Regions from separate parts of the Mixta calida genome, predicted to be linked through region 3. Evidence: predicted binding sites of a transcription regulator. Region 3 holds the regulator's gene; each other region holds the start of a gene.

What was found. The regulator ArgR, encoded in region 3, controls arginine synthesis, uptake and breakdown. The targets are predictions, from matches to a motif close to ANTGAATAAAAATACANT.
Positions count from the first base shown of each region.
Region 1: argC (N-acetyl-gamma-glutamyl-phosphate reductase) is a predicted target of ArgR. The motif match lies at 5,594-5,611, and genes of this name have one in related genera.
Region 2: argA (amino-acid N-acetyltransferase) is a predicted target of ArgR. The motif match lies at 2,347-2,364, and genes of this name have one in related genera.

Region 1 is NZ_CP026378.1:4,199,490-4,210,063, reverse strand. It holds gene metF (methylenetetrahydrofolate reductase) at 1-797, shown strand, start outside; gene C2E16_RS19995 (hypothetical protein) at 927-1,463, shown strand; partial or broken gene ppc (phosphoenolpyruvate carboxylase) at 1,505-4,155, opposite strand; gene argE (acetylornithine deacetylase) at 4,399-5,547, opposite strand; gene argC (N-acetyl-gamma-glutamyl-phosphate reductase) at 5,726-6,730, shown strand; gene argB (acetylglutamate kinase) at 6,744-7,520, shown strand; gene C2E16_RS19970 (argininosuccinate synthase) at 7,546-8,757, shown strand; gene argH (argininosuccinate lyase) at 8,839-10,218, shown strand; gene C2E16_RS19960 (redoxin family protein) at 10,343-10,574, opposite strand, start outside.
Region 2 is NZ_CP026378.1:3,526,481-3,537,054, forward strand. It holds gene mltA (murein transglycosylase A) at 1-308, opposite strand, end outside; tRNA gene C2E16_RS16860 (tRNA-Met) at 511-587, shown strand; tRNA gene C2E16_RS16865 (tRNA-Met) at 632-708, shown strand; gene amiC (N-acetylmuramoyl-L-alanine amidase AmiC) at 799-2,043, opposite strand; gene argA (amino-acid N-acetyltransferase) at 2,379-3,725, shown strand; gene recD (exodeoxyribonuclease V subunit alpha) at 3,804-5,660, opposite strand; gene recB (exodeoxyribonuclease V subunit beta) at 5,657-9,199, opposite strand; gene ptrA (pitrilysin) at 9,196-10,574, opposite strand, start outside.
Region 3 is NZ_CP026378.1:535,107-545,680, forward strand. It holds gene aaeR (HTH-type transcriptional activator AaeR) at 1-151, opposite strand, end outside; gene aaeX (p-hydroxybenzoic acid efflux pump operon protein AaeX) at 423-626, shown strand; gene aaeA (p-hydroxybenzoic acid efflux pump subunit AaeA) at 635-1,567, shown strand; gene aaeB (p-hydroxybenzoic acid efflux pump subunit AaeB) at 1,579-3,540, shown strand; gene C2E16_RS02520 (NAD-dependent succinate-semialdehyde dehydrogenase) at 3,671-5,122, shown strand; gene C2E16_RS02525 (barstar family protein) at 5,170-5,442, shown strand; gene yhcN (peroxide/acid stress response protein YhcN) at 5,520-5,783, opposite strand; gene yhcN (peroxide/acid stress response protein YhcN) at 5,871-6,140, opposite strand; gene yhcN (peroxide/acid stress response protein YhcN) at 6,256-6,519, opposite strand; gene argR (transcriptional regulator ArgR) at 6,980-7,450, opposite strand; gene mdh (malate dehydrogenase) at 7,895-8,830, shown strand; gene degS (outer membrane-stress sensor serine endopeptidase DegS) at 8,887-9,945, opposite strand; gene degQ (serine endoprotease DegQ) at 10,040-10,574, opposite strand, start outside.

The DNA of each region.
Region 1 (10,574 bases), 640 kb from region 3:
AAATGGAAGAAACGCTCTGGAATTCTATCGATCGCCTTAGCAGTCTGAAACCCAAATTTGTTTCTGTTACCTATGGCGCCAACTCGGGTGAGCGCGATCGCACCCACTCGATTATCAAAGGCATCAAAGAGCGTACCGGGCTGGAAGCGGCCCCGCATTTAACCTGCGTTGACGCCTCCCGCGACGAGCTGCGCATCATTGCGCAGGATTACTGGAACAACGGCATCCGCCATATCGTCGCGCTGCGTGGCGATCTGCCGCCGGGCAGCGGCAAGCCGGATATGTACGCCGCCGACTTGGTTGCGCTGCTGAAAGAGGTCGGGGAATTTGATATTTCTGTCGCCGCCTACCCGGAAGTGCACCCTGAGGCGAAAAGCGCGCAGGCTGACTTAATTAACCTGAAGCGCAAAATTGACGCCGGGGCCAACCGGGCGATTACCCAGTTCTTTTTTGATGTGGAGAGCTACCTGCGCTTTCGCGATCGCTGTGTAGCGACCGGCATCGACGTCGAGATTGTGCCGGGCATTTTGCCGGTCTCTAACTTCAAACAGCTGCAGCGCTTTGCGGCGATGACCAATGTGCGGGTTCCCGGCTGGATGAACAGCATGTTCGAAGGTCTGGATGACGATCCGGAAACGCGCAAAATGGTAGGCGCCAACGTGGCGATGGATATGGTGAAAATTCTCAGCCGCGAGGGCGTAAAAGATTTTCACTTCTATACGCTGAACCGTGCCGAAATGAGCTATGCCATTTGCCATACGCTGGGCGTGCGCCCTGCTGCGGCGCTGGTGGCCTGATATCAACGCCGCGCTTCCCGAGGCGCGGCATATTGGTTATTATTCCGCCTTCCATAACAGGGAAGGTTTCTCGTGGTTCTCCAAAGATTTATCGATGGCGTGAGGCAGCGCGGCGTTAAGGGCTGCCTGATGACTGTTGCTCTGCTTCTGCTGCCCTTTATTGTCATGACCTACTGGAGCAATCTTTCCCGTCAGGTCTTCCTGGCCGATCCGGATCTGCCTTTTCGCGTCGCCGCGATTTGCGGCCTGACGGGCGCGCTGCCGATCGCGGGCGCAGGCTGGCTATTCCGCCGCTCGCGTTTCACCGGGCGAAAGCTGCTTAAACTCTTTGGCACCAGCGCTTTTATGATCGCCATCTTCTCTCTGCAGATCCCCAGCGCCCTGGTGCGTTACCTTCCGCATCAGCGTTTGCAATACCGCACCGACTTTACCGTCTCTTTTCCGGGACCGTCGCGCGGCAAATCGTCCCGCTGCGAAATGGGATTGAAAATAAAAGATCAACATCTGCAACGCTGGATTGAGTTTTGCAGCAGCAAAGCGTGGATGGATACGCATCATCAACGCGGGATGGATCGCATTGAGGTGATCGAAGAAGTAAATCAGTACGGCGTCAGGGTGCTGGATTACTGGTTTAGCTGGTCGCCCATCAATGAGGCGGCGCGTTAAAAAAGTTCATGCCCCGTAGGGCATGAACCGTTCGGCCATGATTAACCGGTGTTGCGCATACCGGCGGCGACGCCGGCGATGGTCACCATCAGCGCCTGTTCAACGCGCGGATCCACCTCTTCACCACGTGCTTCCTGCGCGCGGGAGCGGTGTAGCAGCTCAGCCTGCAGTACGTTAAGCGGGTCGGTATAGACGTTGCGCAGAGCGATAGATTCTGCAATCCAGGGCTCGTCCGCCATCAGATGCGCATCATTGGCGATAGTCAGCACCGCTTTAATGTCCGCTTCCAGACGATCGCGCAGCTGCTTGCCCAGCGGCCACAGTGAAACGTCGACCAGACGCTGGTCATAATATTCAGCCAGCCATAAATCTGCTTTGGAAAAGACCATCTCCAGCATGCCGAGGCGGGTAGAGAAGAAGGGCCAGTCGCGACACATCGCCTCCAGCTGATCCCGATGGCCTTCGTCCATCGCCTGCTGCAGCGCCGCACCGGCGCCCAGCCAGGCGGGCAGCATCAGACGGTTTTGCGTCCAGGCGAAGATCCAGGGAATGGCGCGCAGCGATTCGACGCCGCCGCTTGGCCGGCGCTTGGCTGGCCGCGAGCCCAACGGCAGCTTACCCAGCTCCTGTTCCGGCGTGGCGGAGCGGAAGTAGGGAACGAAATCAGGATTTTCACGCACGTAGCCGCGGTAAATGCCGCAGGAGACGTCGGAAAGCTGATCCATAATGCTGCGCCATTCGCTTTTCGGCTCCGGCGGCGGCAGCAGGTTGGCTTCCAGAATGGCGCTGGTATAGAGCGACAGGCTGGCGATTGCCACCTCCGGCAGACCATATTTAAAGCGGATCATCTCTCCCTGCTCGGTAACGCGCAGGCCGCCTTTCAGACTGCCCGGCGGCTGTGAAAGCAGCGCCGCCTGCGCAGGCGCGCCGCCGCGACCGATAGTGCCGCCGCGGCCGTGGAACAGGGTCAGCGCAATGCCCGCCTTTTCGCAGGTCTTGATTAACGCGTCCTGCGCCTGATACTGCGCCCAGGAAGCCGCCATCACGCCTGCGTCTTTGGCCGAATCGGAATAGCCGATCATTACCATCTGCTTGCCCTGGATAAAGCCGCGATACCAGTCGATGTTGAGCAGCTGCGACATCACATCATTGGCGTTATTCAGGTCATCAAGGGTTTCAAACAGCGGCGCAACCGGCAGCGCGAACGGAATGCCCGCCTCTTTGAGCAGCAGGTGAACCGCCAGCACGTCAGACGGCGTTTTCGCCATTGAGATAACATAGGCGGCGATAGAACCGCGCGGCGCTTCAGCGGCGACGCGACAGGTATCCAGCACCTCGCGCGTTTCCTCGCTGGGTTCCCACTGGCGCGGCAGCAGCGGCCGTTTGGAGTTCAGCTCGCGGATCAGGAAAGCCTGCTTGTCCGCTTCGGACCAGCTCTCATAATCGCCCAGCCCCAGATAGCGCGTTATCTCGGCGATCGCTTCGGTGTGACGGGTGCTTTCCTGACGCAGGTCGATGCGCACCAGCGGCACGCCGAAACATTTTACCCGGCGCAGCGTATCAAGCAGTTGCCCGTTAGCGATAATGCCCATGCCGCACGCCTGTAACGACTGATAACAGGCATAAAGCGGCTCCCACAGCTGATCGTTCGAGATCAGCAGCCCTTCCGGGCGCGGCAGACGTTCGCCTTTCAGCCGGCGCTCCAGATAAGACTGCGTAGTCATCAGCTGCGTGCGCAGACGTTTCAGAATTTCACGGTAAGGCTCCTGCGCCTGCGGATCGCCGCACAGCTCGCGCAGTTCATCGGTACATTCCGACATCGACAGCTCGGAAATCAGCACGCCAATATCGCGCAGGAAAAGGTCGGTCGCTTTCCAGCGGCTCAGCTGCAGAACGTGACGGGTAATGCTGGCGGTGACGTTCGGGTTGCCGTCACGGTCGCCGCCCATCCAGGAGGTGAACTGCACCGGCACGAAATCGACCGGCAGCGTATAGCCGAAGCTTTCTTCAACCTGCTCGTTCAGTTCGCGCAAAAAACCAGGCACGCCATCCCACAGGCTGTTTTCCACCACCGCAAAGCCCCATTTGGCTTCGTCGACGGGAGAGGGGCGATACTTGCGGATTTCGTCGGTATGCCAGGCCTGAGCCACCAGCTGACGCAAACGGCGCATGATTTGGTTGCGCTCGTAGTCGGAAATATCGTTATGGTCGAGCTGCTTTAAGCAGGTATTTACCTCAACCAGTTTATGAATCAGGGTGCGGCGTGTAATTTCGGTGGGGTGAGCGGTCAGAACCAGTTCCAGCGAAAGGGATTCGATGGCTTCGCGGATATTGGATTCATTCAGATCGGGCTGCTGCTTAAGACGCTCGAACGCTTTTTTCATCAATTCAGGATGATTGGCGCCTTCGCCGTGCGGCGAAATGGTCTGGTACTGTTCGGCGACGTTGGTCAGATTGAGGAACTGGCTAAAGGCGCGCGCGACCGGCAGAAGTTCATCATTAGAGAGATTTTGCAGCGTGGTAAGCAGCTCCTGGCGATGAGCATCGTTTCCCGCGCGGGATGACTTAGAGAGTTTGCGGATGGTTTCCACCCGATCAAGGATGTTTTCTCCCAGCGCATCCTTAATCGTATCCCGAGCAGTTTGCCGAGCATACTGACATTACTTCGCATTGCGGAATATTGTTCGTTCATATGACCCCTGACACCCTTCTTGTCTTTTAATTTTTACCCTTGCGGGCGTAACGCCGCCTTTTATCTAGCCATGTAACTGCCCATTCGTCAATTGCGCAGAACGTGGCGCGTAATGTCGTTAAGTCGCAGTAATTTAAGAAATTTAACAAGACTGAAGTGGGATAAGTTATTCTTATCAGCAAAGTTGGAACTTTGCTGGGGCAATTTAACGCTTTAGCAGTGAATTGCCCTAAATGCTGCACATCAGTAACAGAAATGGTTAACCAGTTGTCCAATCAGCAAGCGAGTCGGCTTAATGAATGCCGTATCGATAAACTCATCCGGCTGATGCGCCTGGTTAATCGAGCCTGGGCCCAATACCAGCGTTGGACAGAGCTGCTGAATAAACGGCGCTTCGGTGCAGTAGTTCACTACCTCCGTCGGCGTGCCGAGCAGTTTTTCCACTACCTGCACCAGCTGATGATCGTGCGGGCATTCGTATCCCGGAATCGGCGGATGCAGTTCCGCGACGGTCAGGCGGCCTGGCCAGCGCGCGCTGACCGGCTCCAGCGCCTCATTCAGTAAGGCGTCTAAATCACTCAGCGTCAGTCCCGGCAGCGGACGAATATCCATATGCAGTTCGCAGCAGGCGCAGATACGGTTCGCCGCATCGCCGCCGTGGATATGGCCGAAGTTCATCGTGGGATAAGGAATGGCGAAGCCGTCATGATGATAGCGCTCTTTCAGCGTATTGCGCAGCTGCATCAGGTGGCCGATCGCCTCGTGCATCAGCTCGATCGCGTTCACGCCGCGCGCGGGATCGCTGGAGTGCCCCGACTGCCCCTGCACGCGAATGGCGTTAGACAAATGTCCTTTATGCGCCCGCACCGGCTTCAGCGAAGTCGGCTCGCCGATAATCGCGCAATCCGGTCGCAGCGTGGCGGATTCAGCGAAATATTTGGCGCCTGCCATTGTCGTTTCTTCATCCGCCGTGGCAAGAATATAGAGGGGCTTCTTCAGCTTCGTAATATCGGTGTCGCGCAGCGTATCAAGGATAAAGGCGAAAAAGCCTTTCATATCCGCCGTGCCTAAGCCGTAGAGTTTGTTGTCATGTTCGGCGAGCGTAAAGGGATCGCGCGTCCAGCGGCCATCATCAAAGGGAACCGTGTCGGTATGTCCCGCCAGCAGCAGACCGCCTGCGCCTTCGCCGCTTTTGGCCAGCATGTTGAATTTATGACGTGTGCCTGGCACCGGCTGCACTTCCACGCTGAAGCCGAGATCGCGGAACCAGCCGGCCAGCAGGGTGATTAAATTCTCATTGCTCTGATCGAGCGCGCTGTCGGTGGCGCTGATGGACGGCGTGGCGATCAGCTGGCGATAGAGTTCGATAAAAGGCGGTAATTTTGTCTTCACTGTTGACGGTCCTTGAGTTAGGATGTATCAATATTCATGCATTAATAGTGAATAAAAATACAATAACGTGCGCGGGATGGGAAATAAATTAACCCGCTATTTAACGTTAGACTTCATGGGCGCGCGGCGACAGGGCTGCACACCGGATCTGAACGACTGTAATAAGGTAGACGGCCTGATGTTGAATACGCTGATTGTTGGTGCCAGCGGCTACGCTGGGGTTGAACTGGCGACCTTTCTGAATCGCCATCCGCATATGAACATAACCGCTTTAGCGGTTTCAGCGCAAAGCCCGGATGCCGGAAAACGTCTTTCCGACCTGCATCCGCAGCTGAAGGGCATGGTCGATCTGCCGCTGGAGCCGTTAAGCGACGTCGCTGTTTATGCCGATAAAGTGGACGTGGTGTTTCTCGCCACTGCGCATGAAGTCAGCCATGACCTGGCGCCGCAGTTTCTGGCGGCGGGCTGCGTGGTGTTCGATCTTTCAGGCGCGTTCCGTGTTAACGACCCTGAATTTTATTCACGCTGCTACGGTTTCAGCCATCAGCATGCGGAATGGCTGGAAAAGGCGGTTTACGGCCTGGCGGAATGGCAGCACGACGCTATCAAAGAGGCGCAGCTGATCGCCGTGCCCGGTTGCTATCCCACCGCCGCGCAGCTGGCGCTGAAGCCGCTGATCGAAGCGGGACTGCTGAATGAGGCGCAGTGGCCGGTGATTAACGCCACCAGCGGCGTGAGCGGCGCCGGGCGCAAGGCGACAATGAACAATAGCTTTTGCGAAGTCAGCCTGCAGCCGTACGGCCTGTTTACCCATCGTCATCGGCCGGAAATCGAGACGCATCTCGGCGTGCCGGTGGTCTTTACCCCGCATCTCGGCAATTTCCCGCGCGGCATCCTCGCCACCATTACCTGCCGTTTACAGCCGGGCGTCAGCCGGGAAGATATCGCGGAGGCGTTTCACAACGCCTATCAGGATAAGCCGCTGGTGCGCGTCTATGAACAGGGCGTGCCGGCGCTGAAATCGGTGGTAGGGCTGCCGTTCTGCGATATCGGCTTCGCGCTGCAGGATGAACATCTGATCGTGGTCGCAGCGGAAGATAACCTGTTGAAAGGCGCAGCGTCGCAGGCGGTGCAGTGTCTCAATATTCGTTTCGGTTTCCCGGAAACCCAGTCACTTATTTAAGCGGATGAAGATTATGACCACTCCATTGATTATCAAACTGGGCGGCGTGCTGTTGGATAGCGAAGAAGCGCTGGCGCGTCTGTTTAATGCGCTGGTGACCTACCGGGAAGCGCATCAGCGCCCGCTGGTGATCGTTCACGGCGGCGGCTGCCTGGTGGATGAGCTGATGAAAAAGCTGGCGCTGCCCGTAAAGAAAAAGAACGGCCTGCGCGTGACGCCTGCGGATCAGATCGACATTATCACCGGCGCGCTGGCGGGCACGGCGAACAAGACGCTGATGGCCTGGGCGAAGAAACATCATATCCAGGCGGTCGGTCTCTGCCTGGGCGACGGCGGTATGGTCAATGTCGCGCAGTTTGACGAGGAGCTGGGCCATGTCGGCAATGCGCTGCCAGGTTCGCCAGCGCTGCTGAATACGCTGCTGCAGGCGGGCTATATGCCGGTCGTCAGTTCAATCGGCATTACTGAACAGGGCGATCTAATGAACGTCAACGCAGACCAGGCGGCGACAGCATTGGCGGCGACGCTGGGCGCGGATCTGGTTTTACTCTCCGACGTCAGCGGCATTCTTGACGGCAAAGGCCAGCGGATTGAGGAAATGACCGCGGCGAAAGCGGAGCAGCTGATCGCCCAGGGCATCATTACCGACGGCATGATCGTTAAAGTGCATGCGGCGCTGGACGCGGCGCGCACGCTGGGCCGCCCGGTAGATATCGCCAGCTGGCGCCATGCCGAGCAGCTTCCTTCTCTGTTTAATGGCGTGTCGATTGGCACCCGGATCCACGCATAACACCACCACATTCAAGGATTAAGAAATGCAAAACCAAGGCATCAAAAAAATCGTTCTGGCTTATTCCGGCGGTCTGGACACTTCAGCCATTATTCCATGGCTGAAAGAGAACTACGGCTGTGAAGTGGTCGCCTTTGTCGCCGATATCGGCCAGGATCGCGAAGATTTGGTCGGCGTGGAGAAGAAGGCGCTGCAATCCGGCGCATCTGAGTGCCATATTGCCGACCTGCGTGAAGAATTTATCCGCGACTACGTCTATCCGGTGCTGCAAACTGGCGCGCTGTATGAGGGCACTTATCTGCTGGGCACTTCCATGGCGCGTCCGATTATTGCCAAAGCCCAGGTTGAGCTGGCGCTGAAGGTCGGCGCTGACGCCTTGTGCCACGGCGCCACCGGCAAAGGCAACGATCAGGTGCGTTTCGAAACGACCTATACCGCGCTGGCGCCGCACCTGAAAGTGGTGGCGCCGTGGCGTGAATGGAACCTGCGCTCGCGTGAAGCGCTGCTCGACTACCTGAAAGAGCGCAATATCCCGACTACCGCGTCGCTGGAAAAAATCTACAGCCGCGACGAGAATGCGTGGCATATCTCAACGGAAGGCGGCGTGCTGGAAAGCCCATGGAACGCGCCGAATAAAGATTGCTGGGTCTGGACCGTCGATCCGCTGGAAGCGCCGGATCAGCCGGAGCAGGTTACCGTAACGGTAGAGAAAGGCTGTGTGGTGGCGGTAAACGGCGAACGCTTAAGTCCGTTCCAGTGCCTGGAAAAACTGAACGCGTTGGGCGCAAAGCACGGCGTGGGCCGTATCGATATTGTTGAAAACCGTCTGGTAGGCATCAAATCGCGCGGCTGCTATGAAACGCCTGGCGGCACCATTATGGTCAACGCGCTGCGCGCGATAGAGCAGCTGGTGCTGGATCGCGACAGCTTCAAATGGCGCGAACAACTGGGCCTGGAGATGTCCTATGTGGTTTATGACGGCCGCTGGTTCGCGCCGCTGCGCAAATCGCTGCAGGCCGCCGCAGAATCGCTGGCCGCTGAGGTCAACGGCGAAGTGGTGCTGCAACTTTATAAAGGCCAGGTCACGGCGATTCAGAAAAAATCCGCCAACAGCCTCTATTCCGAAGAATTCGCCACCTTCGGCGAAGATGAAGTGTACGACCACAGCCATGCGGGCGGCTTTATCCGTCTGTTCTCGCTCTCTTCACGCATTCGCGCATTGAACGAGAAGAAGTAACGCACAGGGGCGGCGTTTGTTTCGCCGCCCTGAATCAAGCAGACAGAGCCTTGCGCGCAACAGATTTCAGGAGCATTGAAGATGGCACTATGGGGTGGACGGTTTACACAGGCGGCCGATGGACGGTTTAAACAGTTTAACGACTCGCTGCGCTTTGATTATCGCCTGGCGGAGCAGGATATTATCGGCTCCGTCGCCTGGTCGAAAGCGCTGGTTACCGTAAACGTGCTGACGCAGGATGAGCAGCTGCAGCTGGAAGCCGCGCTGAACGTGCTGCTGGAGGAAGTGCGCGCGAATCCGCAGCAGATTCTGGCAAGCGATGCGGAAGATATTCATAGCTGGGTGGAAGGGCGCCTGATCGATAAAGTCGGCGCGCTGGGCAAGAAACTGCATACCGGGCGCAGCCGTAACGATCAGGTCGCCACCGATTTAAAATTGTGGTGCAAAGAGCAGGTGCTGCTGCTGTTGAGCGCGGTGCGCGAGCTGCAACAGGCGCTGGTGGCGACGGCGGAAGCGAATCAGGACGCGGTGATGCCGGGCTATACGCACCTGCAACGCGCCCAGCCGGTAACGTTCGCCCACTGGTGTCTGGCTTATGTCGAGATGCTGGCGCGCGATGAGAGCCGTTTAGAAGATACGCTGAAGCGCCTGGACGTCAGCCCGCTGGGCTGCGGCGCGTTGGCCGGCACCGCCTATGAGATCGACCGTGAGCAGCTGGCCGGCTGGCTGGGCTTCGCCTCCGCCACACGCAACAGCCTGGACAGCGTTTCCGATCGCGATCATGCGCTGGAGCTGCTTTCCGATGCGGCTATCGGCATGGTGCACCTTTCCCGCTTTGCAGAAGATCTGATTTTCTTTAATACCGGCGAAGCGAACTTCGTTGAGCTCTCCGATCGCGTGACTTCCGGCTCGTCGTTAATGCCGCAGAAGAAAAACCCGGACGCGCTGGAGCTGATTCGCGGCAAATGCGGTCGGGTGCAGGGCGCGCTGACCGGCATGATGATGACGCTGAAAGGGCTGCCGCTGGCCTACAATAAAGATATGCAGGAAGACAAAGAAGGGCTGTTCGATGCGCTCGACACCTGGCTTGATTGCCTGCATATGTCGGCGCTGGTACTGGACGGCATTCAGGTGAAGCGTTCGCGCTGCCAGGAAGCAGCAGAGCAGGGTTACGCCAACGCCACGGAGCTGGCGGATTATCTGGTGGCGAAAGGCGTTCCCTTCCGCGAGGCGCACCATATCGTCGGCGAAGCGGTTGTCGCCGCCATCGATCAGGGCGTGGCGCTGGAAGCGTTAACGTTGACGCAGTTGCAACAGTTCAGTCCGATTATCGGACAGGATGTCTATCCGGTATTGTCGCTGCAATCCTGCCTGGATAAACGTAACGCCAAAGGCGGCGTCGCGCCGCAGCAGGTCACGGCAGCGATAGCTGAGGCGAAAAAGCGTCTACAGCAACGCTAAGCCTTGCGTGAAAAGCGGATAAAAAAAGGCGGGCATTCTTGCCCGCCAACCTCTGACTTCAGATATTTCTTTTTATAGGCACATCTGAAAACCGGCCTGGGTAACGGAGCCGGTTCCCGGATTCTTAAGCAACCTGGAAGAATTTTTCCAGATCGTCACTGCCGCCGATATGACGTCCGCCGATAAAGACCTGCGGTACGGTCGCGCGGCCGGTCATGGCGCGCAGGCTGACAGTAGTGGCGTCTTGTCCCAGTACGATTTCTTCATACTGAATGCCGCGATCGAGCAGCATCTGTTTTGCTTTGGTGCAGAACGGGCAGCCCGGCTTGGTAAACAGAGAAACGGATTCCTGCACT
Region 2 (10,574 bases), 1.3 Mb from region 3:
TCCAGACCAAAGGTGCGCAGCTGGCGCGTATCGCCGCCGGCAAGCAGCCAGTTCTCAATCGCGCTATAGGTGTTGCTTTGCCTGCCATATAAAGAAGAAGAGGCGAAGCGAATCTCGCTGACCTGATCGCCGAAATCTTTGCCGTTAACCGGACGCCCTTTGGCGTTCGGCTGGTTGACCAGCGTCAGAGGCTGATCGATCTTGCCGTCTTTATATTGTTGACCGCGATCGGTCGGTTTAGAGGAACATCCCGCCAGCAGCGCCAACAGCGCGCCGGTCACCCAATACTTTGTCCAACGTCCTTTCATTACACTCTCACCTCAGCTGCCTGCAGGGGAAGATAGCAAAGGGGTAATGAGAATGAAATGCGTTGCCAGAAAAAGAGTCGGCCGTTTTGTTTAAGGAATCAGCAATACGCAGCGATATTCAACAACAGCCGGAATAAAGCTCACTAATTTTCAAAAAAGGGTTGCATCATAAATCGGTAAGAGTATAGTGCGCTTCCACGGACGCGGGATGGAGCAGCCTGGTAGCTCGTCGGGCTCATAACCCGAAGGTCGTCGGTTCAAATCCGGCTCCCGCAACCAATTAAGTAAGAAGCTTTGTCGTGACGGAAGCGACAACACCCGGACGCGGGGTGGAGCAGCCTGGTAGCTCGTCGGGCTCATAACCCGAAGGTCGTCGGTTCAAATCCGGCCCCCGCAACCAACATTAAAGCACCCTCAAGGGTGTTTTTTTGTATCTGGCGTTTGGTAAAACGCGCCGGAGTCAGACGTCACCGCCCTTCCCCGGCCAGCCTTACTTATGAGGCGCCAGCGCCGCCCCTTTTGAAAAATAGGCCTTGATGCCGTTCAGAATCGCCTCGGCCACCTGCTGCTGATAGCGCGCCGTACGCAGCTTACGCTCCTCTGTCGGATTGCTGATAAAAGCGGTTTCAACCAGAATCGACGGAATATCGGGCGCCTTCAGCACCGCAAAGCCCGCCTGATCCACGCTGCGCTTATGCAGATGGTTGATCTTTCCTATTCGGGTCAGCACTTCCTTGCCAAACTTCAGGCTGTCATTGATGGTCCGGCTCTGCACCATATCGAACATGGTATGGTCGAGATAGCGATCGCCGCTCTTGCTGACGCCGCCGATCAAATCCGATTCGTTCTGCGTCTGGGCGAGAAAGCGCGCCGCCGCCGAGGTGGCGCCTTTGGTCGAGAGGGCGAACACCGATGAGCCACGCGCCGCGCGGCTGGTAAAGGCGTCGGCGTGAATGGAAATAAACAGATCGGCCCGCTGCTTGCGCGCCTTCGCCACGCGCACTTTCAGCGGAATAAACACATCCTCGTTACGCGTCATATAAGCGCGCATGTTGGGCTCTTTATCGATCAGCGCCTTCAGACGTCGACCAATCTTCAGCACGATATCTTTCTCGCGCGTCTTATGCAGCCCGTGCGCGCCGGGATCTTCCCCGCCATGCCCCGGATCGATCATGATCACAATCGGCCGATCGCGTCCCGCCTTGCCCGGCAGCGGCGCCTCCGTCGGCTGGGTGCGCTCCAGATCGCCCTGGTTGTAATCTTTCAGCAGCGCCAGCAGCGGATCGTCCTGCGTGTCGTGCGCCGAATAGAGATCGACCACCAGACGGTGCTTAAAACCGGCGACCGGCGCCAGGGTAAACAGGCGCGGCGCTACGTTCTGCTTCAGCTCCAGCACAATACGCACGGTATTACGATCGAACTGGCCGACGCGCGCGCTTTTGATGTAAGGGTCGTTTTTTTGCACCAGCTGCCCCACGCCTTTCAGCACGCGGTTCAGGTGCAGATTCTCGATATCGATCACCACCCGCTCAGGATGGCTGAGGGCGAACTGTTTATATTTAAGCGCCACGCTTGATTCGATAGTCAGGCGGGAATAGCTGGAAGAAGGCCAGATGCGCACCGCGACAATATGGCTGCTGGCCGCCAGCCCTACCCCACTGACGCTCAGCAACCACATCGCACCGGCGCCCTGCAGCAGCCGACGGCGGCTGATAACGGGATTAGATTCGGACATGCCGCTCCAGATACTGTGTTATACCCGTCATACTTCACGTTGCATGTGCGTTGGCTGCGCTCGTTCACCCCAGTCACTTACGTTAGTAAGCTCCTGGGGATTCGCTTCCTTGCCGCCTTCCTGCAACTCGAATTATTTAGGGTATATGTCTAAAAAGTGCCAATAAAAAATGAAGCGAAAACTTTAACCTAATCGCTTTTACACTGTCACCCGGAAAAAGCCATAAAATGCAGCCTGTTAACCTTATTAGCCGTTTGTAAAAGGTGATAGCCGCCTGTAAAAGCCACTTGCACTCTTCGCCGCAAAGAATAAAAATACAAAAAAATCGAATAGTCATGCAAAGAGGGTTTGCCGTGAAGGAACGTAGCACCGCACTGGTTCAGGGTTTTCGTCATTCCGTTCCCTATATCAATGCCCACCGAGGTAAAACCTTTGTCATCATGCTGGGCGGCGAAGCCATTGAGCATGAGAACTTCTCCGGCATCGTCAACGACATCGGGCTGCTGCACAGTCTCGGCATCCGGCTGGTGGTAGTGTACGGCGCGCGGCCGCAGATCGACGCCAGCCTGGCGGAGCATCAGCTGGAGCCGATGTACCATAAGCATACGCGCGTTACCGACGCGCAGTCGCTGGAACTGGTGAAGCAGGCCGCGGGCCGCCTGCAGCTCGATATTACCGCGCGCCTGTCGATGAGCCTGAGCAATACGCCGCTACAGGGCGCGCATATTAATGTGGTCAGCGGCAACTTTATTATTTCGCAGCCGCTGGGCGTCGATGACGGCGTCGACTACTGCCACAGCGGACGCATTCGCCGTATTGATGATGAAGCGATTCACCGCCAGCTCGACAATAACGCCATCGTGCTGATCGGCCCGGTAGCGGTCTCGGTCACCGGCGAAAGCTTTAACCTCACTTCGGAAGAGGTGGCGACCCAGCTGGCGATCAAGCTGAAGGCGGAGAAGATGATCGGTTTCTGCTCCGAACAGGGCGCAACCGACGACGACGGCAATATTATCTCCGAGCTGTTCCCCAACGATGCGCAGGCGCGCATTGAAACGCTGGAACAGCGCGGCGATTACCTGTCGGGCACGGTGCGTTTTCTGCGCGGCGCGGTAAAAGCGTGCCGCAGCGGCGTGCGTCGCAGCCACCTGATCAGCTATCAGGAAGATGGCGCGCTGTTGCAGGAGCTCTTCTCGCGCGACGGCATCGGCACGCAGATCGTGATGGAGTCGGCAGAGCAGATCCGCCGCGCCACCATTAACGATATCGGCGGCATCCTGGAGCTTATCCGCCCGCTGGAGCAGCAGGGCATACTGGTGCGCCGCTCACGCGAGCAGCTGGAGATGGAGATTGATAAGTTCACGATTATCGAGCGCGACAACCTGACTATCGCCTGCGCGGCGCTCTATCCCTTCCCCGATGAGCAGATCGGCGAGATGGCGTGCGTGGCGGTGCACCCGGACTACCGCAGCTCGGCGCGCGGCGAGATGTTGTTACAGCGCATCGCGTTACAGGCGCGTCAGCTGGGGCTGAAAAAGCTGTTTGTGTTGACTACGCGCAGCATTCACTGGTTCCAGGAGCGCGGCTTTACGCCGGTGGATATTGAGCTGCTGCCGGAAAGCAAAAAGCAAATGTATAACTACCAGCGTCGTTCAAAGGTGCTGATGGCTGACCTGACGTAACGAGCGACAGAAAATAAAAAGCCCGGCGTTGGCCGGGCTTTTTATTGCGGATAAACGCAAAAGCAGGCGACGCGGCGGTCAGAGAAAGATCTCCTTGTGCGGCGCGCTTAAGCGCTCTACCAGACCGCTGCGGCGCAGCGTGCGCACCGCCACCGCGCGGGCGAAAATTTGCCGGTCGGTATAGAGCGTCAACTGACGCCGCGCGCGTGTGATGGCGGTATAGACCAGCTCGCGCGTCAGTACCGGCAGGTAGTGATTAGGCAGCACCAGCGCGGTATGATCAAACTCCGACCCCTGAGATTTATGCACCGTCATCGCCCAGGCGGTATCGTGCGGCGGCAGGCGGCTTGGCTGCACCGCTTTAATTGAACCGTCCGGCAGTGGGAAAAAGACTTTCAGCGCGCCGCCAACGTCGTTCATCGCCACGCCGATATCGCCGTTGAATAACCCCAGCGCGCTGTCGTTACGCGCGATCATCACCGGTCGGCCAATATACCAGCGGCTCTGCGCCAGCGGTCGACGAATGCGCCGCTGTTTTAACAGCAGGCGTTCGATGCGCTCATTCAGCCCCGCCACGCCGAACGGCCCTTCGCGCAGCGCGCACAGCAGACGGTAGCGGGCGAAAGCGGCCAGCACTTCATCCGGCGCCGCATCGCGTTGCAGCAGCGTCAGATAGTCGTCATAGCCCGCCACGCCCTGCTCCAGCAGTTGCTGATAGTGCTCTGCGCTGCTCAGTTCGCTGCGGCAGATATCGTCAAACCCGGCGCGGAATACTTTTTCCGCCGCCTGCGCGTCGCCAGCGTTCACCGCCTGCGCCAGCTGGCCGATGCCGGATCGCGCGTCGAAACGGTAGCTTTTGCGCAGCAGGCAGATGCTGTCGCGCACGTCAGGCATCCCCTCGCCGTCCGCGCCGTCCAGCTGGCAGCCCGTCAGCTGCCGCAGCTGCATGGCGCGCGCCACGCTGTAACCCGCTTCGGCGCAGCGGCAAATATCGCCCAGCACCGCGCCCGCCTCCACCGAGGCGAGCTGATCGCGATCGCCGAGAAAAATCACCCGCGCGTGCGGCGGCAGCGCGGCGATCAGGTTCGACATCATCGGCAGATCGACCATCGACGCCTCATCCACGACCAGCACGTCAAGATGCAGCGGGTTGCCGGCATGGTAACGCAGACGCTGGCTGTTGGGCTGCGCGCCCAGCAGACGGTGCAGCGTGGTCGCCTCCTCCGGGAACGCGGCGCGCTCCTCCTCGCTTAGCGTCAGCGCCTGTAACGCCTTGCCCAGCGACTCCGTCAGACGCGCCGCCGCTTTGCCGGTCGGCGCCGCCAGCCGGATGCGCATCTTCTGGCGCGACAGGCGAATCAGCGCCGCCAGCAGCTTCGCGACGGTGGTGGTTTTACCGGTGCCCGGCCCGCCGGAAATGACGGAGATATGGCGAGTGATGGCGACGGCGGCGGCGATCTTCTGCCAGTCGTCGGGGCGATCGCCGAACAGCTCGTTTAGCACGCGCTGCAGATCGGCGTCGTCAAAGGCGGGCGCGGGCTGCTCGGCGGCGATAAAGCGCGCCACGCTGCCTTCGCCGCGCCACATGCGATGCAGATAAAGCCGCTGCTGCGCCACGACCAGCGGCGTCGGCTTCGAGCCGTCGCTGACCGCATGGCTCTGCAACAGCAGACGCTGCCACTCTTTCGGCTGCCCCGCCGCCTGCCAGATCTCCGATGCCAGCTCCGGCTGTCGGCCATCAAACAGCTGACCGTCATGAAAATGGTCGAGCGGAAGGCAGACATGCCCCTCTCCCGCTTCGGCGCTGACGCAGGCCGCCGCCAGCATCAGCGCCGGTTGTTCATCGTCCGCCAGCATATGGGCGAACTGCAAATCCAGCGGCCGTATCAGACGTTTTTCTACCGCTTCGCGCAGCAACTCGCTCATTTTTCTCATTTCGATTCCACCTGGTCTCCGGTAAACAGGCTATCCAGCGCCCTGACAAAATCGATGGAGGGACGGTGATGAAACACGCCGTTTTCGCTGGCGCTGCCGTCCATCCCACGTAAAAACAGATAGAACACGCCGCCGAAGTGACGCTCGTAATCGTAGTCCGCTACACGATGCCGCAAATAGCGATGCAGCGCCAGCGTATAAAGCTGATACTGCAAATCGTAGCGGTGACCGATCATCGCCTCCGCCATCGCCTGCGGCGTATAGGCGCTGCTCTCTTCGCCCAGCCAGTTCGACTTATAATCCAGCAGATAATATTTGCCCTGCCAGCAGAAAACGAGGTCGATAAAGCCTTTGAGCATCCCCTGCACCTGCTGGAAATTCAGCTCCGGCGCGCGCGCCGACAGCGGATCGTGTCGGCGCATCACCGCATCGAGCGCCGGTGCGGTCAGCAACTGGTGCATCGGCAGATAAAATTCCAGCTCCACAAGGTATTGCCCCGGCATCAGCTGCGCCAGGCTTACGCCGTTCTGATGCAGCGGCGTTTGCAGCACGCGGCTGAGCCAGTCAACGAGCATCGGCAGCCACTGATCGCCGAAGCCCGCCAGCTGCAATTGTTCCGCCAGCCACGCCTCATCCGGCGGCTGGCTGAAATCGAGCGTTTCAAACAGGCCGTGCAGGAAGGTGCCCGGCGAGGCGCCGCGCGGAAAGGTATGCGGCGTCAGCGCGGGCGTAGCGACCTCAGCCGTCTCGCCAGCGGCGTCGATATCAAAGCGCGGCGTCAGATCGAGCGCCACCGACGGGCCGTGCTGTTGCAGGCCGGTGTAGCTGGTGACGCGCCAGTTATCCTGTAAGGGACGGGAGATCGCCGGGCTTGCCAGTTCCGGCATCCGTTCGCCTTCCGGCTGCCAGCGTCCTTCCGCTGTTCCCTCCGGCGTCGCCACGTCCACCGCCTCGTTGCATAAACCGTGCAGCGCCTCCTGCAAACCGCTGGCGTTCATCGCCTCGCCGCGCTGGATCAGATAGCCGACCGCGCTTTTATGCAGGTCGCTGTTGCCCTCTTTCTTGCGGTTGCCCTTGATCAGCGGCGCGATGCCGATGCTGCAATGATAAACGGAACGAGTCAGGGCGACGTAAAGCAGACGCAGGTCTTCCGCCAGACGCTCCTGCTCCGCCAGCGCCAGGCTCTCCTCATCGTCGCTGAGATCCAGCAGCGCCTGAAAGGTTTCCCTGTCGTGATAAAGCCCCTGCGCCGCCTCGCGGTAGTTCGCCGCAAACGGCAGCCACACCAGTGGATACTCCAGCCCTTTCGATTTATGAATCGTAACGATCTGCACCAGATGGCGATCGCTCTCCAGACGCAGCTGCTGGCTGGCGGCCTGATGATTGGGCTGGGCGACCTGCTGCGCCAGCCAGCGCACCAGTGCATGTTCGCTGTCGAGCTGGGCGGCCGCCTCCTGCAACAGTTCGCCAAGATGCAACAGATCGGTCAGCCGCCGCTCGCCGCTCTCCGACGCCAGCAGGTTTTCAGCGATATGGCGTTGCTTCATCAGTTCGCGCAGCATCGGCAGCACGCCGCGCTGCTGCCAGCGCTGACGATAGGCGGCGAATTCATCTACCAGCGCGTCCCAGCGATCTTCATCCTGGCTCATGGCGTCGATGGTGGCGGCGTCCAGACCAAGAATACTGGTCGCCAGCGCGCTGCGCAGCGTGCGCTCCAGTTCCGGCGCCAGCACCGCCTGCAACAGCCAGAGCAGTTCGCGCGCCTCCGGCGTAGTAAATACGCTGTCGCGGTTGGAGAGATAAACCGAAGGGATATTAAGCGCGTTGAGCGCCTCGCGTATTACTGCCGCCTCGTTGCGGCTGCGCACCAGCACGGTGATATCGGCGGCGCTCACCGGGCGCATATCGCCCTCTTTGCCCACCCGCGCCTCTCCACGCAGTCCGGCCTGTAGCCAGTGCAGGATCTCCGCGGCGCACTGGTTCGCCATCCATTGCTGGTACTCACTTACCCCAACGCCTTCGCCAGGCTGTAGCCAGAAACGCAGCGCCGGCTGCGCAGCGCCATCAAGATGAAAAGCGCGCGTTTCGTTGGGCGGCGCAGCGTTCACCTTGATAAAGGGAATTTGGTTAAAGAGAAACGGGTTATCCAGCCGGGAAAAGAGCTGGTTAACGCTGGCGACCATCGCTGGCGACGAACGCCAGTTAGTGTCCAGCGTATAGTGAGCGCTGACTTCACCACGCGCGCGCATATAGGTGAAAATATCCGCGCCGCGAAAGGCGTAAATCGCCTGCTTGGGATCGCCAATCAGCAGCAGCGCGTTCTCCGGCTGCCCTACGTAGAGACGGCGGAAAATGCGGTACTGCTGCGGATCGGTGTCCTGGAATTCATCGATCAGCGCCACCGGATAGCGTGCGCGGATCGCTTCGGCGAGCATCTCGCCGCCAGGCTGATGCAGCGCCTCGTCGAGACGGCTGAGCAGATCGTCAAAGCCCAGCAGCGCGCGCAGCCTTTTCTCACGGCGCGTCGCCAGGCGAATCTCTTCCAGCGCGCGGGCGATCACCAAATCGCGCAGCGACAGCGGTTCGGCCAGGAAAGCGTCGACGGCGTCGAACAGCGCATGACGCGGCGGTTCGCCCTTTTTGGTTTTCTCCAGCAGCACGCTCTGACGAAAGCGCGCCAGGTCCTTCGGCACCGTATAGCCCTGCGTTTCTTCCGCTACCCAGACCGCAATACTGTCCAGCCAGTTAGGTAAGTGCTTACTGCTGTAGCTGCGCTTATCCACGCCCGATTTTTCAATCAGTTCGCGCAGTTCAGGCGCGGCGGCGCGCCACTGCGCCTTTAGCGCGTCAATGCGCGCGATGATTTTCTCATGGCGCTGCGCCAGCGTCTCTTCGCCGTCGGGCGCATACTTCAGCGCCGGGGACTCGCCATGCAGCCAGGGCGTCAGCGTTGAGAGCAGCTGTTCCGGCCCGGTCCACTCCTGCGCGATAACTCTCGCAATGGTCAGCGGCAGCGGATAGCAGTGGCGACGCCAGAAATCGGCGGCGGCCTGACGGCGCAGCGCCGACTCATCCTCAATCAGCTGCTGTTCAAACAGCATGCCGGATTCAAAGGCGTTGAGATTGAGCATGCGCTGACAGAAACCGTGAATGGTGAAGATCGCCGCCTCATCCATCTGACGTTCAGCCGCCAGCAGCAGCGCCGCAGCGTCGGCGGGGTCCGGGATCTCTTGCAACAGCGCCGTCAACACCGGATTGCCGCTGCTGCCGCGCACGCAGGCCAGCCGCAGCTCATGAATATTCTGTCGTATGCGCCCGCGCAGCTCGGCGGTCGCCGCTTCGGTAAAGGTGACGACCAGAATCTCTTCTACCGAAAGCGGTCGATGAAAGGCATGACGCTGCCCAAGGCCGAGCAACAGCCTCAGATAGAGTATGCCGATAGTAAAGGTTTTGCCGGTTCCCGCGGACGCCTCGATAAGCCGCTCCCCCTGGAGCGGCAACGTTAGCGGATCGAGCCGCTGCGGATTGTTTTCACTCATTTTTTCTCGCTTGTCACCGGCAGCGACTGCTGCAGGCTGCTGACGTTCGGCCAGGTTTTCCAGCCTTGCGGCGATGCGTAGTCAGCTTTACCATGCTGGCCGCCGGAAATCTGCGACAGCATCGCCATACCCTGTTTAGCAATCACCGCCCGGTGGAAATAGTCCGCCAGGCTTTGCGGCGTCAGCGTTTTAATTTGTTCAATGACCTTGTCGCGCGTATCAAACGCGTAATTTTCCCGGTCGAAATCTTTGCTGTAGCGTCCCGCCTCTTCATCCAGCGTTTGCGGACGCTGCTGCAATTCACCGATCAACGCAGCCTGATACTGGGCGAAATCCTGCTGGCTCATGGCGCGCAGGCGACGCTCCGCCTCAGGATAGAAGGCTTCGTAGCGCTTCAGCAGCAACGCAGGCTGCTTGCTGTTGCTTTGCAGCAGGAAGCCGATGCCCCACTGACGGCCTACCGGGATCTGGAAGGTGAACACGGCGTAGCCAAGCTGCTCCTGCGTACGCAGTTGGTTATAGAACCACGGCTGAATAATCTGGCTCAGCAGCATGCCGTTGGCAATGCCCTGGTATTCGCTATAGCCGGTCGGCACGTAAACCGCCGCCAGCGCCGAATCGCTGCTGCTGCCCGCTTTCTGCAGGTTGGCGCGCAGCGGCGTTTTGATGGTGACATATTCGCTGTGCCACCAGCTTTCGCCCTGGCAGTTCAGCTGCTGTTTTACCGCACGCGCCAGCGATTCTACCGCCTGCGGCGTCATATTGCCTACTACCAGTATCTCCGGCGTCGCCCGCTCCAGCAGCATGCGACGGTAGTCGATCAGCTCCTGCGGCGTGATGGATGCCAGCAGTTTACGCCGCTCGCTGCGCTCGGTATAAGGAAGCTGCGACAGCATCTGCACCGGCTGGATCGCCTGCTCGAAGGCTTTGCCCTTCTCCGCCGCGTCCAGGCGCTCGTTATACCAGGATTTCGCCTGCGCCAGCAGATCTTCCGTCGGGGTGTAGCTGGCGTAGCCATGCAGCAACGTGGTCAGCAGTTTAGGCAGATGCTGGGTAAAACCGCTGGCGGAGATTGACACGCCGTCATTTTCGCTGGTGGAGAAGCTGATGCCGCCCACCGACGCCTGCGAACTCAGCTCGTCCAGCGCCACGCCCGCCAGATAGTCGTTCAGGGCGAACAGCACCTGATTGCGCGCGCTGTTCATCGCCGCCTTGTTGCGCAGCGCCAGCGTAATATTGGCTTTCGGCTCGGTGGCGTAATAGTGGCTCGGCATGTAGAACACGCGCAGCCCCGGCTCGTTCACCAGCTGCTGCGGATGCGTCGCCGCTTTATCGGCCGCCGGAATCAGGCTGAAGTCATCGGGAATGTAAGGGT
Region 3 (10,574 bases):
GATTCAGTAATTTCACCTGCAGCTCATCTTCCAGTTTTGCCACAATTTGACTGATGGAAGAGACGCTCATTTGTAACTGGCGCGCAGCGGCGGTAAATGAACCTAATTCAACCACTTTGGCGAAAACTGACATTCCTTTCAGACGTTCCATTATTCACTCTGGCTTAAAAGTGATTTAGATCACATTATGTAGATAACGTATAGTCAGGCGCGTTACTATATGACGCCGGGTTGCCGTCTGGTTACTCACCTTCTGTGTCAAAGTATGTAGTACACGCTATGCTTTAGGTTCTGATATTCGTCTGACAGTGTACCTGTGGACCAACCATCATCAACCCATAACGCGAAACTTCCTGTAGCAACAGGCTAGCTTCGTGTTGGCATAACGGAAAGGCCCGGTTACGTATCAACAAGGATAAAAGATGAGTGTGTTACCGGTTATTGTCATATTTGGGCTCTCTTTCCCGCCCATATTTTTTGAAATCATCGTTTCGCTTTTGCTGTTCTGGCTGGTGCGTCGCATGCTGCTGCCGGTCGGCATTTATGATTTTGTCTGGCATCCGGCGCTGTTTAACACCGCTCTCTACTGCTGCCTGTTTTATCTGGTATCCCGTCTGTTCGTCTGAGGTTTTAAGTGAAAGCTCTAATAAGAAAAATTGCGCGCTATGCTATTACCCTGATTCTGGTTGCGATAGCCGTAGTCGTCGTGTTCCGCGCCTGGGCTTTTTACACCGAGTCGCCCTGGACGCGTGATGCGAAATTTACCGCCGACGTGGTGGCGATCGCGCCGGACGTGACCGGTCTGATTACCGACGTGCGGGTGCGCGACAACCAGTATGTGAAGAAGGGCGACGTGCTGTTCACCATCGACCAGCCGCGCTTCGAGAAAACGCTGGCCGAGGCGGAAGCCGATGTCCAGTATTACCAGTCGCTGGTGGATGAAAAACGGCGTGAAGCGGCGCGGCGTAATAAGCTGGGCGTGATCGCCATGTCGCGCGAAGCAATTGAGCAGTCGAACAACGATCTGCAAACCGCCGAACATCAGCTGGCGAAAGCGCAGGCCTCGCGCGATCTGGCGAAGCTGGATCTGGATCGCACCGTGATCCGCGCGCCGTCTAACGGCTGGGTCACCAACCTTAATGTCTTTACCGGCGAGTTTATCAACCGCGGCACTACGTCGGTCGCGCTGGTGAAGGCGGACTCTTACTACATCATGGCCTATATGGAAGAGACCAAGCTGGAAGGCATCCGTCCGGGCTATCGCGCTGAAATCACGCCGCTGGGCAGCGAGCGCGTGCTGCGCGGCACGGTGGACTCCATCGCCGCCGGGGTGACCAACAGCAGCAGTAGCGTCGACAGCAAAGGGATGGCGACCATCGACTCCAACCTGGAGTGGGTGCGTCTGGCGCAGCGCGTGCCGGTTAAGATCCGCCTCGATCGTCAACAGGGCAATCTCTATCCGGCCGGCACCACCGCGACGGTGGTGGTCACCGGCGAGAAAGACCGTGAACAGGGGCCGCAGTCGCCGCTTTCCCGGCTGCTGCACCGCCTGCGTGAGTTCGGTTAAGCGAGGGCGTGATGCAACTCGAACGGATACGCTTCCCGGTTAAGCTGACTTTCGCTCTGCTGGCGGCGCTGCTGGTGGGTTTCCACTTTAATCTGGAAACGCCGCGCTGGGCGGTGATGACCGCCGGTATCGTAGCGGGCGGCACCGCTTTCGCCGCGGGCGGCGATCCTTACTCCGGCGCGCTGCGTCACCGTGGCATGCTGCGTATTATCGGCACCTTTCTCGGCTGTCTGGCGGCGCTGGTGATTATGATTGCCACTATTCGCGCGCCGGTGGTGATGCTGCTGCTCTGCTGTATCTGGGCGGGCGTCTGCGTCTGGCTCTCTTCGCTTATTCGAGTTGAAAATTCCTATGCGCTGGGGCTGGCGGGCTATACCGCACTGATTATTGTGATTAGCGTCAATGTCGGCGGCACGCCGATGCTGGCGCCGCAGTTTGCCGTCGAGCGTTGTAGCGAAATCGTTATCGGCATCGTCTGCGCCATCCTTGCGGATATGATTTTCTCGCCGCGCTCGATTAAAAAAGTGATTGATAAAGAGATCGAGTCGCTGCTGCTCGAGCAGTATCGCCTGCTCCAGCTTTGCGTTTCGCATGGTGATAAGAATGAGGTGGATAAAGTCTGGGGCAACCTGGTGCGTCGCACCACGACCCTTAACGGCATGCGCAGCCAGCTGATGATGGAATCGTCACGCTGGCAGCGCGCTAATCGACGCCTGAAGGCGCTGCATACGCTCTCCCTGACGCTGATTACCCAGGCGGCGGAAACCTTTCTGATCCAGAACTCGCGGCCGGAATATATTCCGCCGCAGTACGGTGTGCTGATGGAAAAAGAGGTGAATAACCTTGGCGATCTGCACAAGCATTTAAAAAACCTGCGTCGCGTCATTAGCGCCTCCGGCAGTAAAAGCACGCCGCTGACGCTGGCGAGCTGGGTGGGGGCGGCGACGCAGTATCTGATGTTGCTGAAGGGCATTCAGACCAACAGTAGCATCAGTCAGCAGGAAGAAGCGATCCTGAAAGAGGATGTGGAAGTGGTGCGCGCCCGTTCGGCAGAAACGCATCACGCGATGATCAACGGCATCCGCACTTTTGTCGCCACGGCGCTGGGCTCGCTGTTCTGGCTCTATTCCGGCTGGACTTCCGGCAGCGGCTGTATGCTTATGCTGGCGGTGATCACCGCGCTGGCGATGCGCGCGCCGAACCCGCTGATGATGGCCAAAGATTTCCTTTATGGCATGACGGTGGCGGTGCCGCTGGGGGCGCTCTACTTCATGGTGATCTTGCCCGCCACCCAGCAGAGCATGCTGCTGCTCTGCATCGCCGTCGGCACGCTGGCGTTTGTCGCCGGCATCTTTATTCAGCGGCGTCAGCTGGGCACGCTGGGCGCTTTTATCGGTACGCTTAACGTGCTGGTGCTGGATAACCCGATGACCTTTTCCGTCAATGCGTTTCTGGACAGCGCGCTGGGACAGGTGATTGGCTGTTTTGTCGCGTTGATGGTCATCCTGATTATTCGCGACAACTCGCGCGCGCGCACTGGCCGCACGCTGCTGAATCGCTTTATGTATGCCGCGGTCTCCGCCCTGACGACCAATCAGGCGCGCCGCAAAGAGAATCATCTGCCTGCGCTCTATCAGCAGCTGTTTCTGTTGCTGAACCTGTTTCCGGGCGATATCGATAAATATCGCATTGCGCTGACGCTGATTATCGGCCACCAGCGGCTGCGCAATGCGGAGATTCCGGTCAACGCCGATCTCTCCGCGTTCCATAAGCAGCTGCGCTATACTGCCGATCGGGTCATCGCTTCACGCAGCGATGATAAACGACGATATTACTACCAGCGTCTGCTGCGCGAGTTCGATACTTATCAGGAAAAACTGATGCAGTATGATGCTCCGCTGAGCGTAACGGAGCCGGTGAAACGGCTGGCCGATATGCTTAAAAAATATCAGCATACTCTGATTAATATCTGATCCCTCGCTGGCGCCGCCCCGGCGCCGGCGCTTGCGCCATTTTTCCCTGCTTCATCCTGAGCAAAGGCCGAATGCCCGGCCTTTGCCATCTATACTTTGCTTTACAGGATGATTAAAACAGGAGCGAAAAATGCCTCATTCCCTGCAGGATAACGACCTTTTCCAGACCGGCTGCCTGATTGACGGCCAGTGGAAAACTCTCAATGAAACGTTCGACGTGCTGAATCCGGCCACCGGCGAGGTCATCGCGCAAGTCGCGAAGGGCGGTAAGAAAGAGACGGAACAGGCTATCGCGGCGGCGGAAAAGGCCTTTCCCGCCTGGCGTGCGCTGACGGCGAAGCAGCGGTCGGAGATCCTTTACCGCTGGTATCAGCTGATTATCGAAAATAAACGCTGGCTGGGCGAACTGATGACGGCGGAGCAGGGCAAGCCGCTGAAAGAGGCGGAAGGCGAAGTGGAATACGCCGCCAGCTTTATTCAGTGGTTCGCCGAGCAGGCCAAACGCATTAACGGCGAGATCATTCCCCCGGCAAAAACCGGCGCGCGCATTCTGGCGACGCGCGAGCCGATTGGCGTCGTTGCCGCGATTACGCCGTGGAATTTCCCGATGGCGATGCTGACGCGTAAGCTGGGCCCGGCCCTGGCCGCAGGCTGCACCGGGATTATCAAACCGGCCAACAACACGCCGCTTTCCGCTTTCGCGCTGCTGGCGCTGGCGAAAAAAGCGGGCGTGCCTGACGGCGTGCTGAACGGCGTCGCCGGCGACACCCATGCTATCAGCGACGCTATTATGGCCAGCGGCGCGGTGCGCAAAATCTCCTTTACCGGCTCGACCGCCGTGGGGAAAACGCTGATGCGCAACGCCGCCGAGACAATGAAAAAAATCTCGATGGAGCTGGGCGGCAACGCGCCTTACATCGTATTTGAAGATGCGGATATCGATGCGGCGGTAAAAGGGGCCATCGCTAATAAATTCCGCAACGCAGGCCAGGTTTGCGTCAGCGTTAACCGCTTCTTTATTCATGAGGCTGTATACGATCGCTTCGTCAATCAGCTGGCGGACGAAGTGAATAAACTGAAGGTCGGCAACGGCATGGATGAAGGCGTGGTGGTTGGTCCGTTGATTAACGCCGCAGCGGTGGAGAAAGTAGAGGAACATGTCAAAGACGCGCAGGCTAAAGGCGGGCGCATCGTGGCGGGCGGCGCGCGACACGCGCTGGGCGGGAATTTCTGGCAACCGACGGTGATTGCCGACGCCAGCGAAGAGATGAAGCTGGCGCGCGAAGAGACCTTTGGTCCGGTAGCCGCCTGCTTCCGCTTCGCCAGCGAAGAGGAGGTGATTCAGCGCGCCAACGCGACGGAGTATGGACTGGCGGCCTATTTTTACACGCAGAATCTGCAACGGGTCTTTCGCGTCTCCGCCGCGCTGGAAAGCGGCATGATTGGCATTAACGAGTGCGCCGTCTCCACCGAGCTGGCCCCGTTCGGCGGCGTAAAAGAGTCTGGTCTTGGACGCGAAGGTTCGGTATTGGGTATCGAGGAGTATCTGGAAGTAAAAGCCCTGCATATTGGTGGCCTTTAACCCCATCGGGCGCGCAAGCGCCCGATGACGCATTACGGAGCAGTCGCATGAAGAAAGAGACGTTTGACTTTAATGAGATCGTCGATCAGGCGCATTTTTATCGTCAGTTCAGTGAACGCTTCGCGCTGTCAGAGCAGTTAATTGTCGATCTTGATACCTTATGGGATGCTGTCACCGAGTCCTTGCCGTTACCGATAGAAATTGAATTTATTCATCTCGGCGCGGGGCAAAAACGTCGCTATGGCGCGCTGATCCTGCTGTTTGATGAAGCGGAAGAAGAGCTGGAAGGGCAGCTGCGCTTCAACGTGCGTCAGGGCTGAGAGATCCTCACGAAAAAGCGGCATAAAAAAGGCCCCAACGTATGGGGCCAAAGGGTTCGTCATGCAGTGACGAGGAATTATTTATAGATTTCCGCCGTAGCGTGCCAGTTATCGCCGGTACGCGCTTCAATAATGCGATAAGCGCGAGCGCCCTGCGCATCCGCTTTTTCAGCAAGCTGCGCGCGATAATCCATCGGCGAACCGCCGACGCCGCTGGCGGTGATTGTCCCCGCAGACTGCAAATGCTGCGCCTGTTGCTGGTTCACCAGTTCCGCGGCGGAAGCGCCAAACGTCGCCAGCGACAGCAGGCCAAGAGCAGTGATAGCCGTTTTCATTTTCATTGTTCATCTTCTCCTGCGATCAACAACCTGCGGGATACAACATCAAGACCAGGTCATCGATGCCAAATTCAGGCGTACGCCCGGTAATTATTTATAAATTTCAGCGGTAGCGTGGTAGTTGCCGTTGCTATAGGCCTCAACAACGCGATAGGCGGAAGCGCCCTGTTTGTCCGCTTTTCGCGACAAATGTTCGCGGATCGTGGTCGGGCTGCTGTCGATGCCGCTTACGGAGATAGTACCGATCGGCTGCAGGTTCTGGCTGGCGACATCTTGCGGGGTAACCAGTTCGGCAGCGCTGGCGCCGAATGACAGAACGGTAGCAAAACCTAAAGCAGCAAGGGTGAATGTGGTTTTCATTGTATTACTCCAGAGTATTCAGTTGTAACGGCAGCCGGCATGGCTTGATGGCGTTTTTTATATCTGGGGCTGCCCGATTCGGTGATAAAGCAACTGGCCTGCGCCAGCGGATAACTTATTTGTACAGTTCAGCAGTAACGTGCCAGGTGTCATTGTTACGCGCTTCGATAATGCGATAAGCGCTGGCGCCTTCACGTTCAGCTTTTGCCTGCAACGCCTGATGGATATCCATCGGGACGCCGGCAACGCCGCCCAGGCTCACGGTGCCGACAGGCTGTAGATTTTGCGCCTGTTCAGCGGTAACGGATTCGGCGGCGAAAGCGCCGAACGACAGCACAGAAAGCAGGCTTACTGCGGCGATAGTAGTTTTAACGTTCATTGATCTGTTCCTCGTCTTTGGTTTTTCTCTTTATTCATTTTGTGATTCTCATCACGAAAACAAGTATAGATCTAATAACGACTGAAATTAATATTCCGCTAATAATGTTTTTTGGTGACAACTTAGCGCGTAAGCACATTTTTATCGCGTTTAGTTATAAAAACAGCCTAATTTTTGTTCGCATAACGTTAAATCCACGTTAAAACAGCAACATGAGAGAATTTATCTATTCGTGCTTTGTTTGTTGGTGTAAAACCCTGGATAACAGGTGACAACAGAAGTATGAGCTGAGACAAAGGTCTCGTGGTAGCACAAAATGCGAATATAGTCGTTAACAGCAGGGGAAAGCGCAGCGGCGTTATTCCATTCCGCAATGAAGCGTTAAAGAGGAAGGTGCGATAAAGAAGGGGAAGGTCGATAGAAAGATCATTAGCGGCGCGGCGCTAATGATCTTGTGCGCTTACAGCTCCTGTTCAAACAGGTTCAGTATCGCTTCATAAAGTTGCTTCACGGTAAAGGCGCGTGCGGGCGTAATAAAGATGGTGTCGTCACCGGCGATAGTGCCCAGGATGCCTTCCGCTTTGCCGAGAGAATCAAGCAGGCGCGCAATCAGCTGCGCCGCGCCGGGACTGGTATGAATCACCACCAGCGCATCGTTATAGTCGATATCCAGCACCAGGTTTTTCAGCGGAGAGGTGGTGGTCGGCACGCCCAACTCGGCCGGCAGACAGTAAACCATCTCCATTTTGGCGTTACGGGTACGCACCGCACCGAACTTAGTCAGCATTCGGGACACTTTCGACTGATTGATGTTGTCGAAGCCCTCTTCCTGCAGTGCGGTCACGATCTCACCCTGCGAGCTAAACTTTTCTTCTTTCAGTAAAGCTTTGAACGCTTTGATCAGATCTTCTTGTTTCGATGGGTTACGCATAGGCTACCGATAATATGAAAATGCAGTGAAGCCCGGCCAGCAGGCGATACATTATTATGCATTTAGATGAATGTTTATGCAAATCCGCAGCGGGGACGATCTGCGTTACCGCGTGCAGGGCGCGCATTTTAGCAGAATTTCGCCCAAGATAAAATTTACTGCGAACGCATAGCTATGGCAGACGAAGTGAAGGGATTGTTATAAAATTGATGTTGTTCTGCTAAACATGAACGGTGTAAGGTACAGCTGATTAATGTGTCTGCATCCAGTTACGGTCAGCATCGGGCCTGTACGTAATGCGGTCATTCTCACCCGTTTTGCAGGCTGTTTGTGCTGTGACCCGCAAAACGATGACAACGTCCTCGCTATTGCTTCTCAGGCCGTCCAGCATGTTACCCCGCTGGATCCCGGCATTTTTCTGCTCACTATAATAAGGAGTTTAGGATGAAAGTTGCAGTTCTCGGTGCGGCTGGTGGTATCGGCCAGGCACTCGCACTTCTGCTTAAAACCCAGTTACCTGCGGGTTCAGAACTCTCCCTGTACGATATCGCTCCCGTTACGCCCGGTGTGGCCGTTGACTTAAGCCACATTCCTACGCCGGTTAAAATCAAAGGTTTCAGCGGTGAAGATGCGACGCCTGCGCTGCAGGGCGCCGATGTGGTGCTGATTTCCGCAGGCGTGGCGCGTAAGCCCGGTATGGACCGCTCCGATCTGTTTAACGTCAATGCGGGCATCGTACGTAATTTGATTGAGCAGGTAGCGAAAACCTGTCCGAAAGCGCTGATCGGCATTATTACCAACCCGGTGAACACCACTGTCGCTATCGCTGCCGAAGTGCTGAAAAAAGCGGGCGTTTACGATAAGAATCGTCTGTTCGGCGTCACCACGCTGGATATCATCCGTTCCAATACCTTTGTCGCCGAACTGAAAGGCAAGCAGCCGACCGAGCTGAACGTGCCCGTCGTCGGCGGTCACTCCGGCGTCACCATTCTGCCGCTGCTTTCTCAGGTCCCCGGCGTCTCCTTCAGCGAGCAGGAAGTAGCCGACCTGACTAAACGCATTCAGAACGCCGGCACCGAAGTGGTGGAGGCGAAAGCGGGCGGCGGATCGGCGACGCTGTCGATGGGCCAGGCGGCGGCGCGTTTCGGCCTGTCGCTGGTACGCGCGCTGCAGGGCGAAAGCAATGTGGTTGAGTGCGCCTATGTCGAGGGCGACGGCGAATATGCGCGCTTCTTCTCTCAGCCGCTGCTGCTGGGCAAAGAGGGCATCGCCGAGCGTCGTGCTATCGGCACGCTGAGCGACTTCGAGCAGAAGGCGCTGGAAGGCATGTTGGATACGCTGAAAAAAGATATTCAGCTGGGCGAAGAGTTCGTTAAATAAGTTAACGACCGCCGTAAAAAAGGGAGCCGGAAGGCTCCCTTTTGCATTTGTAGCGGTCAACCCTGCGCCGGGTATTCCTGAATAGTGACTGGCAATGTCAGTTTGCGATCGTTGCGGATCACCTGCACTTCAATAACCGAGCCGGGACGCACCTCCGCGACCTGATCCATCGTTTCCTGCGCGGACACCGCCGGCTTGCCGTTAACGCTGACAATCAGGTCGTTGGCCTGAATGCCGGCTTTCGCCGCCGGGCCATCCGGCGCTACGTTGTTTACCACGATGCCCTGAATGCGATCGAGGCCCGCGTTCTGGCCGTGCAGCGGCGGCACCTCACGGCCGGTAATGCCGATATAGCCGCGAATAACGCGCCCGTCGCGGATCAGCTTATCCATGATTTTAGTGGCCAGCGCGGTGGGAATAGCGAAGCCGATGCCCTCCGGCGTTTCGCCGTCGTTGCTCTTGTCAAACGACAGGGTATTGATGCCCATTAGCTCGCCGAGCGAGTTAATCAGCGCGCCGCCAGAGTTGCCACGGTTAATCGAGGCGTCGGTCTGGAGAAAGTTCTGGCGTCCGGAAGGGCTTAAGCCGACGCGGCCTGTGGCGCTGATAATGCCCTGCGTTACGGTCTGCCCAAGATTATAAGGGTTGCCAATCGCCATCACGATATCGCCTACGTGTGCGACGCGATCACGGTTAATCGGGATCACCGGCAGGTTGGCGGCGGTGATTTTCAATACCGCTAAATCGGTCAGGCTGTCCGACCCCACCAGCATCGCCTCAAAGAAACGGCCATCCTGGAGCGCGACGATAATTTGGTCGGCGCCGTTGATGACGTGGCGGTTGGTCAGGATATAGCCTTTATTATTCATGATGACGCCGGAGCCGAGCGTCGTAATCCCGCGTCCGTTACTGCTTGACGCGCTGCGGTTATAAACGTTGACCACCGCAGGAACAGCGCGGCGCACGCCCTGATTAAAGCTGAAGGGCGTTTGATCGGCGCTGCTTTCTGGCTCGGAAAGTAAGCCGGTGCCAATACGCAACGCAGGCATGGCCGCCAGTAAAATACCTGCGACGATCAGCCCCAGAACTACCGAACGCAAGAGTTTAAGAAACATGATGTTAAGTTATATCAGGAAAGATCCGGGGCAGAATATCACGAGTTTCGCGGACACACACGGGTTGTGTCCGCGATATGATACGCCGGTATTTTTAACGCAGCAGAAGATAGATGCTTTCGCCGCCGCGCACTACATTCAGCGCCAGGAACGGCGGCTTGCTGGCCAGCACTTTGCGCATCTCATCCAGACCCTGCACGCGAGTGCGGTTGACGCCGATAATCACGTCATCTTTCTGCAAGCCGATCTGCTCTGCCGGGGTTCCTTTCTGCACGCTGTCGACCTTCACGCCTTTGTTGCCGTCCGGCAACTGGCCGTCGCTGAGCGACGCGCCCTGCAATGCAGGCGTCATCAGTTCATCGCTGGACATGGTGCGCGCGCTGGCGTCGAGCTTAACCGTTACGCTAAGCGGCTTCCCTTCACGCAGCAGGCCGATTTTCACCTCTTTGCCCGGCGGCGTGGTGCCGATTTTCACCCGCAGTTCGGCGAAGCTGGTAATCGGCTTGTCATCCACCGAAGTAATGATGTCGCCCGCTTTAATGCCTGCGGTCGCCGCCGCGGATTTCGGCAGCACTTCCGATACGAAGGCGCCGCGCTGGGCATCGACATTAAAGGCGCGCGCCATATCG